DNA from 2 places in the Cupriavidus sp. FW305-3-2-15-C-LB2 genome. Region 1 is predicted to be linked to the other one. Evidence: predicted binding sites of a transcription regulator. Region 1 holds the regulator's gene; the other holds the start of a gene.
The links. The regulator sigma-54, encoded in region 1, starts transcription at its own class of promoters, with help from an activator protein. The targets are predictions, from matches to a motif close to TGGCANGNAANCTGCTTT.
Positions count from the first base shown of each region.

Region 2: a site for sigma-54 is predicted at 3,623-3,640, ahead of AC3WRR_RS11730 (ammonium transporter). Genes of this name have one in related genera too.

Region 1 is NZ_JBYSZW010000048.1:34,676-41,607, forward strand. Features, by position in the region: gene AC3WRR_RS27580 (KpsF/GutQ family sugar-phosphate isomerase) at 1-715, shown strand, start outside; gene lptC (LPS export ABC transporter periplasmic protein LptC) at 759-1,388, shown strand; gene lptA (lipopolysaccharide transport periplasmic protein LptA) at 1,456-2,106, shown strand; gene lptB (LPS export ABC transporter ATP-binding protein) at 2,175-2,975, shown strand; gene AC3WRR_RS27600 (RNA polymerase factor sigma-54) at 3,109-4,590, shown strand; gene hpf (ribosome hibernation-promoting factor, HPF/YfiA family) at 4,639-4,989, shown strand; gene ptsN (PTS IIA-like nitrogen regulatory protein PtsN) at 5,446-5,901, shown strand; gene hprK (HPr(Ser) kinase/phosphatase) at 5,983-6,932, shown strand, end outside.
Region 2 is NZ_JBYSZW010000012.1:106,554-113,485, reverse strand. Features, by position in the region: gene AC3WRR_RS11755 (class I adenylate-forming enzyme family protein) at 1-769, shown strand, start outside; gene AC3WRR_RS11750 (acid phosphatase) at 817-1,659, shown strand; gene AC3WRR_RS11745 (CreA family protein) at 1,692-2,174, opposite strand; gene AC3WRR_RS11740 (acyl-CoA thioesterase) at 2,185-2,670, opposite strand; gene AC3WRR_RS11735 (HU family DNA-binding protein) at 2,881-3,162, opposite strand; gene AC3WRR_RS11730 (ammonium transporter) at 3,672-4,874, shown strand; gene AC3WRR_RS11725 (mechanosensitive ion channel family protein) at 5,088-5,942, shown strand; gene AC3WRR_RS11720 (Bcr/CflA family multidrug efflux MFS transporter) at 5,962-6,932, opposite strand, start outside.

The sequences.
Region 1 (6,932 bases):
CATGGTCACGCGCGACGACGTGCTGATCGCCTTCTCCAATTCGGGCGAGACCGGCGAGCTGCTGTCGATCATCCCGATCGTCAAGCGCATCGGCGCGCGGCTGATCTCGGTCACCGGCAACCCCGACTCCAACCTGGCCAAGCTGGCCGACGTCCACCTGGACGCGGCGGTCGAGAAAGAAGCCTGCCCGCTGAACCTGGCGCCGACGGCCAGCACCACCGCGGCGCTGGCGCTGGGCGATGCGCTGGCAGTGGCGGTTCTCGATGCGCGCGGCTTTGGCGAGGAAGACTTCGCGCGCTCGCACCCCGGCGGCGCGCTCGGGCGCAAGCTGCTGACCCATGTGCGCGACGTGATGCGCACCGGCAACGCCGTGCCCGAGGTGCGTGAAAACACCCCGCTGGCCCAGGCGCTGATGGAAATCACCCGCAAGGGCATGGCCATGACCGCCGTGGTGGACCCGGACGGACACGCCATCGGCGTCTTCACCGACGGCGACCTGCGCCGCCTTCTGGAAACCCCGCGCGACTGGAAGACCGTTCCCATCGGCGACGTCATGCACCGCAACCCGCACGTGGTCAACGAGAACCAGCTCGCCGTCGAAGCGGTGCAGGTGATGGAGGCCAACCGCATCAACCAGCTGCTGGTGGTGGATGACGACGGCCGCCTGACCGGCGCGCTGCATATCCACGACCTGACCCGCGCCAAGGTCATCTGAGCGGGCGCGGGCCCGGCACAACCGGCACAACGCCAAGGACACCATGCAGGCACTCCTCGCCTCCCTCAGCGGCATCGTCATGCGGCTGCTGCCGCTGCTGCTGATGGCCTTCGTGGCGGGCAGCACGTTCTGGCTGGTCCAGATCAACTCCCCCAAGGAAGACCCGGCCGCGCAAAGCGCCAAGAAGCATGAGCCCGACTACTTCATGGACCGCTTCTCGGCCACTGAGCTGGCGCCGGACGGCAGCACCAAAATCCGCTTTACCGGCGAGCGCATGGTCCATTTCGAGGATGACCAGACCTACGAGGTGACCCGGCCCGCCATGCGCGCGTATGAGCCGGACCGCCCGCCGGTCACCGCCCGCGCCGATATGGGCCGCATGAACGCCGAGGGTTCGGTGATCGACCTGTACGGCAACGGCTTCGTCATGCGCCAGCAGGGCGTGGACGTGTCCAAGGACCCGCAGCTGACCGCCGCATCCAGTTATTTCCAGCTGCTGGTCAATGACGACATCGTCAAGACCGACAAGCCGGTCAAGCTGACGCGCGGCCCGTCGGTGATGACCGCCAACGGCCTGATCTTCAACAACGTCACGCGCGAAGTACAATTGCTCGGCAATGTACGCGGCACCATCATCACCGGGCCGACCCCTGGCCGCGCGCCGGGGTCCTGAGCCCCGGCCCGGGGGCCGCACCAACCCGCACCAACGTACCCAGACGCCCTCAAGCAACCCTGCCAACATGACTGCTTCCCTGACGACATCGTCCCGTCGACGCACCGCCCCGGCCCTGCTCGCCCTGGCCATGGCCTTCGGCCTGCTGGCCCAGCCCGCCCTGGCCGAGCGCGCGGACCGCGACAAGCCGATGGTGCTGGAGGCGGACAACGCCAGCTATGACGACGTCAAGCAGATCTATACGCTGACCGGCAATGTGGTGCTGACCAAGGGCACCATGATCCTGAAGTCCGACGCCGCCGAACTGCGCACCGATCCCGAGGGCTACCAGTTCGCGGTGGCCACCGCCAAGCCGGGCAAGCAGGCCTACATCCGGCAGAAGCGCGAAGGCGTCGACGAATACATCGACGGCTGGGGCGACCGCATCGAGTACGACGGCAAGCAGGAGTACTCCAAGCTGATCGGCAATGCCCGCATGGCGCGCCTGCAGGGCGCCAAGCAGGTCGACGAGATCCGCGGCGCGGTGCTGACCTACGACAGCCGCAAGGAGTTCTACACGGCTGCCGGCGGCGGTAGCGGCGATGCCGCGGCCGCCAATCCGTCCGGCCGCGTGCGCGCGGTGCTGTCGCCGCGCCAGGACCAGAAGGCCGGCGCCACGGGCAGCGGCGGCTCGCCGCTGGACCTGAAGCCGGCGCCCGCGCCTGCCAACAAACCCTGACGCCTGGCGCCGGCTGCGTGCATCGCATGCGGCCGGCGCCAGAAACGCCTGAACGCCAGACTGTGCCAATGACCGATACCGCAACCATCGCCGACAAGCCTTCCGTCGAAGCCTCCACCGTCCTTGCCGGCGGCAGCACGCTGGTCGTGCGCCACCTGAAGAAACGCTATGGCTCGCGCACGGTGGTCAAGGACGTCTCGCTCGACGTGAAGAGCGGCGAGGTGGTCGGCCTGCTCGGGCCCAACGGCGCGGGCAAGACCACCTCCTTCTACATGATCGTGGGCCTGGTGGCGCTGGACGAAGGCGATATCGTGCTCGACGGCGACCACATCAGCGGCCTGCCGATCCACGAGCGCGCGCGCATGGGGCTGTCGTACCTGCCGCAGGAAGCCTCGGTATTCCGCAAGCTCAACGTCGAAGAGAACATCCGCGCGGTGCTGGAGCTGCAGGTGAGCAACGGCAAGCCGCTGCCCAAGGCCGAGATCGAGCGCCGCCTGGATTCGCTGCTCGACGACCTGCAGATCGCGCACCTGCGCAACAACCCGGCGCTGTCGCTGTCGGGCGGCGAGCGCCGCCGCGTGGAAATCGCGCGCGCGCTGGCGTCGTCGCCGCGCTTCATCCTGCTGGACGAACCCTTCGCCGGCGTGGACCCGATCGCCGTGGGCGAGATCCAGCGCATCGTCAGCTTCCTCAAGGCACGCAATATCGGCGTGCTGATCACCGACCACAACGTGCGCGAGACGCTCGGCATCTGCGACCACGCCTACATCATCAGCGAAGGCACGGTGCTGGCCGCGGGCCAGCCCGAGGAAATCATCGCCAATGACGCAGTGCGGCGCGTCTACCTGGGCGAGAACTTCCGCATGTGATGCAGCGGCCTGCCATGGAGCGGCAGGCTATTCGCGGGCGCACGTGGGCCTGCCACAGCCAGCAGCGATCAGACCGCATAAGCGATAGCAATTTCCGTTCCAACAACGGAAAGATGCGCATAGAATAGGTCGCATGAAACCGTCGCTACAGCTCCGCCTTTCCCAGCATCTGGCCCTGACCCCGCAACTGCAGCAGTCGATCCGGCTGCTGCAGCTTTCCACGCTGGAACTGCAGCAAGAGGTCGAACAGGCACTGACGGAAAACCCTCTGCTCGAACGCGAGAACGACTGGATCGAAAGCCCGCTGCGCGTGGCGGCCGACGGCTCGGTCAACCTGCAGAGCGCACCGGCGCCCGCGCCGGCAGAGCCGCAGGGCAATGGCGAGGCCCGCGCCGACGGCGCGGCTGACGACGACAGCTATGGCGACAGCGGCAACGGCGACGACTATGGCAGCAGCGACTGGAGCCTGGACGACTTTGCCCGCCGCCCCCAGGGCGACGAGGACGAAAAAACGCCGATGCAGCTGCGCGAAGCCGAGCCCACGCTGCGCGAGTACCTGATGGAACAGCTCACGCCGCTGAAGATCTCGGCGCGCGACAAGGGCCTGGCCATCTTCCTGATCGAATCGCTCGACGACGATGGCTACCTGAGCGCATCGCTTGAGGAGATCTGCACGGAGTTGCCGGAAGAACTCGAGTTCGAGATCGAGGAGGTCCACGCCATCCTCACGCTGCTGCAGAGCTTCGACCCGCCCGGCGTGGGCGCGCGCAACGCCGCCGAGTGCCTGGCCCTGCAGTTGCGGCGCCTGACGCACCCGCAGCGCGAACTGGCCCTGAACATCGTGACCAGCCACCTGGAGTTGCTCGCAGTACGCGACTACACGCGGCTGAAGAAGGCGCTGCAGGTGGATGAAGCGGCGCTGAAGTCCGCACACGAACTGATCCGCTCGCTGGCGCCCTACCCCGGCCATGCATACAGCCGCCCGGAGGCGGACTTCGTGGTGCCGGACGTGTTCGTGCGCAAGGGAGGCGGCGGCTGGATCGCGCAGCTCAATCCGGATGTGATGCCGAGGCTGCGCATCAATGACATGTATGCGCAAATCCTGCGTGGCGCAAAGGGTGAGTCCGGCACCGCCGGGCTGCAGCAGAAGCTGCAGGAGGCGCGCTGGCTGATCAAGAACATCCAGCAGAGGTTCGACACAATCCTGCGTGTCTCGCAGGCCATTGTCGAGCGTCAAAAGAACTTTTTCAGCCACGGCGAAATCGCCATGCGCCCCTTGGTTTTGCGGGAGATTGCCGATACACTGGGTTTACACGAGTCAACCATCTCCCGGGTGACGACCAATAAATATATGGCAACGCCGATGGGTACTTTCGAACTGAAGTACTTCTTCGGCAGCCACGTGTCCACCGAAACCGGTGGCGCGGCTTCGTCAACGGCCATCCGCGCCTTGATCAAGCAACTGATAGGAGCCGAAGACCCGAGGAATCCCCTTTCCGACAGTCGCATTGCCGAACTGCTGGGCGAACAAGGCTTCGTTGTCGCACGCCGCACCGTTGCCAAGTATCGCGAAGCCCTGAAGATCCCCGCAGTCAATCTCCGCAAGTCTTTGTAGCCGAGCCCACCGCCTGCCTGGTGAGGCTCTTTCAGAAGGAGAAGCGCTATGAACTTCAAGATCAGTGGACACCACCTGGACATCACGCCCCCTCTGCGTGAGTACGTGGAAACGAAGCTGGAGCGAATCGTCAGGCATTTCGATCAAGTCATTGGCGTTAGTGTGCTGCTCTCTGTCGACAACCATAAAGAAAAGGACCGGCGTCAGTACGCGGAAATCAATCTACATCTCAAGGGCAAGGACATCTTTGTCGAAGCGCATCACGAAGACCTGTATGCAGCGATCGACGCACTCGTCGACAAGCTGGACCGTCAGGTGATCCGCTACAAGGATCGCGTGCAAGGCCACGACCGCGAAGCGGTCAAGTACCAGATGGCCGCAGCGCAAATGCAGCAATGACCGTGCCCGGCAGCCCCGCAGCGGGCTGCTGAATCAGGATTGAACAGGCAAGCCGCGCCAAGAAGCGCGGCTTTTTTGCGCCCTCGCGTTCCCGGTTGCCGCCGGCATGCCGCGCCCGCACTGGCGGCGCGGCCCGGCTGTGGCGCCGGAGCCGATGCTTTTCACCCGAATGAGCAAGGGTGTTCGCAAGCGCTGCGCCAAGGTGTATGCTGCGCCATACAAAGAGAGGGAATCCTGGCCGTGCCCCGCACCGGTGCACCGGCTCCCCGCCGCGGAGGCACCATTGCATCACCATGTATCTTTCTGCACCGGCTTGCCCCGTTGCGCTGCACAATGCGGGAGTAGTCGCTGCTCTATAATGGGCCGGACGCCTCCGGCCAGGCCAACGGCAGGCCGGAGCCAGCCCACTGCCCGGCGGAACGGTCCGCCCGCTAACTGAAATCCTGCGCATCGCCCATGAATCGTTTGGCCAAATTGCTGCCACCCGGCAACATCACCCTCGACGTCAGCGTCACCAGCAAGAAGCGTGTGTTCGAGCAGGCCGGGCTCCTCTTCGAGAACAACCATGGTGTGGCGCGCGCCATCGTGACGGACAACCTGTTCGCGCGCGAGTCGCTTGGATCCACCGGCCTGGGCGCCGGCGTGGCAATCCCGCACGGCCGCATCAAGGGCCTGAAGCAGCCGCTGGCCGCGTTCATGCGCCTGGCCGAACCAATTCCGTTCGAATCGCCCGATGGCAAGCCGGTATCGCTGCTGATCTTCCTGCTGGTGCCCGAACAGGCTACGCAGCAGCACCTGGAAATCCTGTCCGAAATCGCGCAACTGCTTTCCGACCGCGACATGCGTGAAGGGCTGGCCACGCTGCCCACGCCCGATGCCGTCCATCAGTTGCTGATCGCATGGCATCCCTGATCCCCTGATCCCTCAAGCGGGCCGGCACCAGACCGGGCAGGCGCCAAGGCGCTTCGCAAACCGCCCCACCAGTCATACCGCATGGAACTCACCGGCGTCACCTCCCAGTCCATCTTCGACGACAACGCAGCCGACATCAAACTCTCGTGGGTGGCCGGCCTGGAAGGTGCGGATCGCGCCTTCGATGTGGAGTTCGCCCGCGAAGCCACCTCCGCCGCCGACCTGGTGGGCCACCTGAATCTGATCCACCCCAACCGCATCCAGGTGCTCGGCAAGCCCGAGATCACTTATTACCAGCGGCTGGACGACGAGACCCGCAAGCGCCAGATGGGCGAGCTGATCCTGCTGGAGCCGCCCTTCCTGGTGATCGCCGACGGCATGGAGCCGCCGCCCGACCTGGAACTGCGCTGCACGCGCTCGTCCACGCCGCTGTTCACCACGCCGGTGTCGTCGGCCGCGGTGATCGACCACCTGCGCCTGTACCTGTCGCGTATCTCCGCGCCGCGCGTGACCATGCACGGGGTATTCCTCGACATCCTGGGCATGGGCGTGCTGATCATGGGCGAATCGGGCCTGGGCAAGAGCGAACTGGGCCTGGAACTGATCTCGCGCGGCCACGGGCTGGTGGCCGATGATGCCGTGGACTTCGTGCGCCTGGGGCCGGATTTCATTGAAGGCCGCTGCCCGCCGCTGCTGCAGAACCTGCTTGAAGTACGCGGTCTGGGCCTGCTCGACATCAAGACCATCTTCGGTGAGACCGCGGTGCGCCGGAAGATGAAGATCAAGCTGGTGGTGCAGTTGGTGCGTCGCAATGACGGCGAGTTCGAGCGGCTGCCGCTCGATTCGCAATACCTCGACGTGCTGGGCCTGCCGATCCACATGGTCAAGATCCAGGTGGCGGCCGGGCGCAACCTGGCCGTGCTGGTCGAGGCCGCGGTGCGCAACACCATCCTGCGCCTGCGCGGCATCGATACGCTGCGCGACTTCATGGACCGGCAGCGCGCCGCGATGCAGGCCGATGCAGTATCGCG
Region 2 (6,932 bases), on a different contig from region 1:
GCCCACCATCGCGTGGCAGATCCTGGAGCATCCGGAGCGCGGCCGCTTCGACCTGTCCTCGCTGGAGAACGTCAACTACGGCGGCGCGCCGGCATCTCCCGAACTGGTGCGGCGCATCGGCGAGGTATTCCCGCTGGCCGCTCCCGGCATCGGCTGGGGCATGACGGAAACGTCGTCCACCTTCACCAGCCACAGCGCCGAGGAATACGTGATGCGCCCGGACAGCAGCGGCCCGGCGCTGCCGATCGGCGAGATGAAGGTGGTGGACGGGCACGGCCGCGCCTTGCCGCCCGGCGCAACCGGCGAGCTGATGGCGCGCGGTGCCAATGTCGTGCGCGGCTACTGGAACAAGCCCGAGGCCACGGCGCAGACCTTTGCCGACGGCTGGCTGCGCACCGGCGACATTGCGCGGCTGGATGAGGAAGGCTACGTCTATATCGTCGACCGGATGAAGGACATGCTGATCCGCGGCGGCGAGAACATCTACTGCATCGAGGTGGAAAGCACCCTGTACGAGCATCCCGCGGTGATGGATGCCGCGGTGGTCGGACTCGCGCACAAGACGCTGGGCGAAGAACCGGCCGCGGTGATCAGCCTGAAGCCCGGCATGCAGGCAAGCGAGGCCGAGCTGCAGGATTTCGTGCGCACCCGGCTGGCGGCATTCAAGGTGCCGGTGCGTATCCTGATTTACCAGGAGATGCTGCCGCGCAATGCCAATGGCAAGATCCTGAAGTCGAACCTGCGCAAGCTGTTCGACGCTGCCACCTGAGCTGCGGCAGGAGCGCCGACTCGACAAGAACAACAAGGAACGACAAATTGACGGAACAAGCAAAGCGTGACCACTCCCCGTCCGCCCCGGTGCGGGCAACTATCGCGGTGGCACTCGCCGCCCTGGTGGCTGGCTGCGCCGCCGGCGGCACCAACCTGTCCGCGGTGCCGGAACTGCGCCCGGGCGTGCCTGCCGGCTACCTGGCTACCGACGCGCGCCCGGACAGCCTGAAGCTGCTGCCCGCGCCGCCGGCGCAGGGCTCGGCAGCGCTGGCGCTGGATGAGGATGCCGCGCGGCAGGCCGGGACGCTGCGCGGTTCACCGCGCTGGCAAGTGGCTGGCGAGGATGCCGTGTTGACGTTCCCGCAGGCCGCCAGCGCATTCTCCTGCGCGCTGGGCGTGCCGGTCAGCGAGAAAGAAACGCCGTACCTGAACATCCTGCTGCGCCGCAGCCTGGTCGATGCCGGCCTGTCCACCTACAAGGCCAAGGACCACTACAAGCGCACACGCCCCTTCGTTGCCAACAAGACCCAGATGTGCACGCCGGCCGAGACCGCCAAGCTGGAAAAGGACGGTTCGTACCCGTCCGGCCACAGCGCCATCGGCTGGGCCTGGGCGCTGATCCTGGCTGAGGTCGAGCCGGAACGCGCCAATGACATCCTGGCGCGCGGGCGCGCGTTCGGCCAGAGCCGCGTGGTCTGCAACGTGCACTGGCAAAGCGATGTCAACGAGGGCCGCATGATGGCCGCGGCAACGGTGGCGCGGCTGCATGCCGACCCCACCTTCCGCGCCGACCTGGACCGCGCCCGCCGCGAAGTGGCGGCGGCACGCGCCAGCGGCGCGCGCCCGTCGCGCGACTGCCAGGCGGAGAGCGCGGCGCTGGCTCCCTGATCCACCAGGTGCCGGGGCCGGCTGCCGCAGGGTTACTTCACCGGGATAACCGTGCCGGCCGGCACCGGCACGGCGGTGACGCTGTTCTGCGGGCTGCCGCTGACAATGCGGTCGGAGTACGTCAGGTACACCAGCGTATTGCGCTTGCGGTCGACCGCGCGCACGACATGCAGGGCCTTGAACAGGATCGACATGCGTTCGGAGAAGACGTTGTCCTGTTGCCGGATCGGCCCCTTGAAGGCGATCGTGGCCACCTGCCGGCAGGCGATCGATGCCTCCGGCGGGTCTTCGGCCATGCCCAGCTGGCCCTTGATGCCGCCCGTGCGGGCGCGCGACACATAGCAGGTCACGCCGTCCACCTGGGGGTCGTCATAGGCTTCGATCACGACCTTGTCGGAGCCGGTCATGCGGAAATTGGTACTGACGCTGCCGATCTCCTCGGCGTAGGCGCCCGAGGCGGCCGTCAGACAGACGACGGCCAGGACCGTGCGGATGCGATTGCAGTAGCGCTTCATGGCGGGGTATTCAGGTCACCGACGACTTGATGTCGTCGTGGCGCTTTTCCATTTCCTGGCGCAGCGCGCGGCGCTGCTGGGCGGCGGCAAAGCGCTGGCGCTCCACCTCGTCGCGCGGCTCCAGCGGCGGCACCTCGGCCGGCGTGCCGTTGTCGTCCACGGCCACCATGGTGAAGTAGCAGCTGTTGGTATGGCGCACCAGCTTGCTGCGGATATTTTCCGTCACCACCTTGATGCCGATTTCCATCGAGCTGCGGCCGGTAAAGTTGACCGAGGCCAGGAAGGTCACCAGCTCGCCCACGTGGATCGGCTGGCGAAACACCACCTGGTCGACCGACAGCGTTACCACGTAGCGGCCGGCGTAGCGGCTGGCGCACGCATAGGCAACCATGTCCAGGTACTTGAGGATGGTGCCGCCGTGGACGTTGCCGGAGAAGTTGGCCATGTCCGGCGTCATCAGCACGGTCATGGAAAGCTGGTGGGACAGATCGTTCATGATGCGGGTACGGATTGCGGGGGCGGGATTTCTGGGGCGAACCTGCGACGGCGGCATTGCCTGACTGCACGCCGGAACGCTGGCGCCGGCAGTTTAACCCGGATCGTGCCCGCCGTTGCCGGCTGCAGCCCGGTACCGGCAGGCGTGGCCGTGCCAGGCAACAAAAAAGCGGCCTGCAAGGCCGCTTTTCACGCTGTGGACGCAAACTGCTTACTTCTTCTTGTTCACCGCGTCCTTGAAACCCTGCCCGGCAGAGAACTTGACCGTCTTGGCGGCCGGGATCTTGATGGTTTCACCGGTGCGCGGATTGCGGCCGGTGCGGGCGGCGCGTTTGCCGGCGCTGAAGCTGCCAAAGCCCACCAGCGTCACCGAATCGCCCTTTGCCACTGCCTTCTTGATACTGTCCAGCGCTGCGTTGAGCGCGCGCTCGGCGGCGGCATTGCTCAGTTCTGCTTCCGCGGCGATGGCCGATACCAGTTCACCTTTATTCATGGCTGATTTCCCTTGTTGGTCGTCGTCACCGATGTGCGTGCCTCGCGGCAAAGCCATCGATCGGCGCAGTCTAATCTGCCCGTCGCGCGTAGAGCAATCCCCAGTGGCACCAATGCGACAAAAAAACCCGCAAATCCTTGATTGAGGCCGGTTAGCGGGCAATTTTCCACGCTTTTCCCGCTTGCCAGAAGCCGGCTTTGCCGGGCCGTCCCGCAGCGCGGCAACGCCAGACCGGCCCGCGCGTGGGGCAAACCAGCAGCATAGGATAGATTCCCACAAATGGGGCGCCGCACCATAACGGTTCAGCCCGCGCCGCCGTTTCGCGCCATTTTGGCGCATCTGCACTATCACGGCGATGCCAGCGGCAACGCTACCAGCAGCGCCCGCCCCTGCCTGCGCGCGGCATTCCGGTGCGGTTTTACCCGACAAGGTGCACATGGCACCAGGATGCGGCCGTTGCTGGAATGCTTTTTGCGTACTCACGCTCCCATTTTGAGCATGAGGTCACTATGGACGACTGGAAGACCGGCACCGACGCCCTGTTTATCCTGCTAGGCGCCATCATGGTGCTGGCCATGCACGCCGGCTTCGCCTTCCTGGAACTGGGCACGGTGCGCAAGAAGAACCAGGTCAACGCACTGGTAAAGATCCTGGTCGATTTTGCAGTTTCGACCATCGCCTATTTCTTTATCGGCTACACCATTGCCTACGGCGTGCAATTCATGTCCGGGGCCGAAACGCTGGCGCAGAAAAACGGTTACGAACTGGTCAAGTTCTTTTTCCTGGCGACATTTGCCGCGGCCATTCCTGCGATTATCTCGGGCGGTATTGCCGAGCGTTCACGCTTCAACCCGCAACTGGTCGCCACCTTCGTGCTGGTAGGTTTTGTCTATCCGTTCTTCGAAGGCATCGCCTGGAACCAGCGCTATGGTGTGCAGGACTGGATTACGCGCGTGGCCGGCGCGCCATTCCATGACTTCGCCGGCTCGGTGGTGGTGCATGCGCTGGGCGGCTGGATCGCGCTGCCCGCGGTGCTGCTGCTGGGCGCACGGCGCGGGCGCTACCAGAAGGACGGCCGCATCAGCGCCCATCCGCCCTCAAACATCCCGTTCCTGGCGCTAGGCGCCTGGGTGCTGGCGGTGGGCTGGTTCGGCTTCAACGTCATGAGCGCGCAGACGGTCGACAAGGTCAGCGGCCTGGTGGCAATCAACTCGCTGATGGCAATGGCCGGCGGCACGCTGGCGGCCTGGGCGGCCGGACGCAACGACCCGGGCTTTGCCTACAACGGGCCGCTGGCCGGACTGGTGGCGGTGTGCGCTGGCTCGGACCTGATGCACCCGCTCGGCGCGCTGATCACCGGCGCGGTGGCCGGCGCGCTCTTTGTCTATATGTTCACGCTGGCGCAGAACAAATGGCATATCGATGACGTGCTCGGCGTGTGGCCTCTGCACGGGCTGTGCGGCGCCTGGGGCGGCATTGCCGCGGGCATCTTCGGGGCCAGGACGCTGGGCGGGTTGGGCGGTGTGTCGCTGGGCGCGCAGGCGATCGGCACCGTGCTTGGCATCGTGGTGGCGCTGGCCGGGGGCACCCTGGTATATGGCGCGCTGAAGAAGCTGGTGGGCATCCGGCTCGATGCCGAAGGCGAATTCAACGGAGCGGACCTGACCTTGCACCGGATTTCGGCAACGCCGGAACGGGAAACCAACTGGTAATGGCGCGCGAGCCGTCCTGATTTAAATTGACAAGCTGCGCAAGGCAGCTTGTCTTAACAATAATTTGCTTGCACTTCCGGTACGGCGTCTCAATAATTGCCGTGCCCATGTATTGCGCCGCAACAGCGCGCAGGGCTAGCACATTGCTGCCGGCTGAATCGGGGGATGTTGTGCCGGCGGCCGGCCGGACACCAACATGAAAGGACTACGCCGATGGATGCCACTACCTTCGATAACCTCAAGGCCCTGGTCGTCACCTACGCGACAGAATTCGGGGTCAAGATCCTGGCAGCCCTTGCCTTCTGGGTCATCGGCCGCTGGCTGATCCACTTTGTCGTGCGCATGGTGCAGAACGCGCTCGGCAAGCAGAAGGTCGATCCCACGCTGCTGCGCTATGTCGGCTCGATCGTCACCGTGACGCTGAACGTGGTGCTGGTGATCGGCATCCTTGGCTACTTCGGCATCCAGACCACGACCTTCGCCGCACTGATCGCCGCCGCTGGCGTGGCCATCGGCATGGCCTGGTCGGGGTTGATGGCGAACTTCGCTGCCGGTGCGTTCCTGGTGGTGCTGCGCCCGTTCAAGGTGGGAGACTTCGTGACGATCGGCGGCGTGACCGGCACGGTGCGCGAGATCGGCCTGTTCGCGACCTCGCTCGACACACCGGACAATGTGCAGACCGTGGTCGGCAACAACAAGATCTTCAGCGATACCATCCAGAACTTCACGGCCAACCCGTACCGGCGCGTGGAACTGAAAGCGCAGCTTGCCGGCAGCACCGACACCGCCCATGCGGCAGCGCTGCTGAAGGCCCGCATCGCGGAGATCCCCAACGTGCTGGCCGAGCCCCCGGTCGATGTCGAGATCCTGGAGTTCACGCTGGTCGGCCCGGTGCTGGCGGTGCGTCCGTACTGCCACAACGACCACTACTGGCAAGTCTATTTCGATACCAACCGCATCATCCGCGAGAGCTTCGGCCAGGCCGGCTATGCCGCACCAATGCCGGCGCAGATGGTGGTGGTGCAACAGGCTTTGGCGCAGCAGGCCGCCGCGCAACAGGCTGCCTGACGACGGCTCGCAGACGGTATCAGCGGGGGCCTGAGCGCCCGTAGTATCGCATCAGCACCGCGCCCGCGCCGCAGGCCGCCATCACCACGCCCAGCGGCAGCGCGGTGCCGTCGCGCCACAGGCTGACTGCCGCGCCGCCCAGCGTCCCGAGTGAAAACTGCAGCGTGCCCATCAGCGCCGAAGCCGTGCCGGCGCGATGGCCCTGATGGGCGAGCGCCAGTGCCGACGCATTCGGCGATACGCAGCCGAGCGCGCCGATAAAGACGAAAAAGCCCGCCAGCAGCACCGGCAGCACCGCCACGCCTGCAAGCGCGGCAACAGCCAGCGCCAGGCCCGCTGCACAGGCAGCCAGCAGCGCGCCCCCGAGCACCTGATCGAGCGAGCGGCCGCGCACCAGCCTGGCGTTGAGCTGCGACATCGTGATCAGGCCCAGCGCATTGGCACCGAACACAAAACCGTAGTGCGACGGCGCAATGCCGTGCAGCTCGATCAGCACGAACGGCGAGCCGGAGATATACGCGAACATGCCCGCCGAGCCGAAACCCGCAGACAGCGAATAGCCGAGGAATTCGCGATCCCGCAGCAGCTCGGCGTAGCTTTTCGCCACCGTGCCGAGCCTCAGCGGCGCCGCATGGCGCCGGTCCAGCGATTCCTCCATGCGCAGGTGTACCAGCAGCAGGATCAGCATCCCTGCCACCGCCAGCACCCAGAAGATCGCGCGCCAGCCCGACACCGAGAGAATGGCGCCGCCGACGATCGGTGCCAGGATCGGCGCAACCCCCATCACCAGCATCAGCGACGAGAAGGCGCGCGCCGACTCATGCGCCTCAAGCCGGTCGCGGATCACCGCGCGTGCCATCACCATGCCGGCGCAGCCGCCCAGCGCCTGCAGGAAGCGCCACAGCATCAGCGACTCCACGCTGCGTGCCAGCGCGCAGCCCACCGCGGCGGCCACATAGAGGCACAGGCCGACATAGAGCGGCGGCTTGC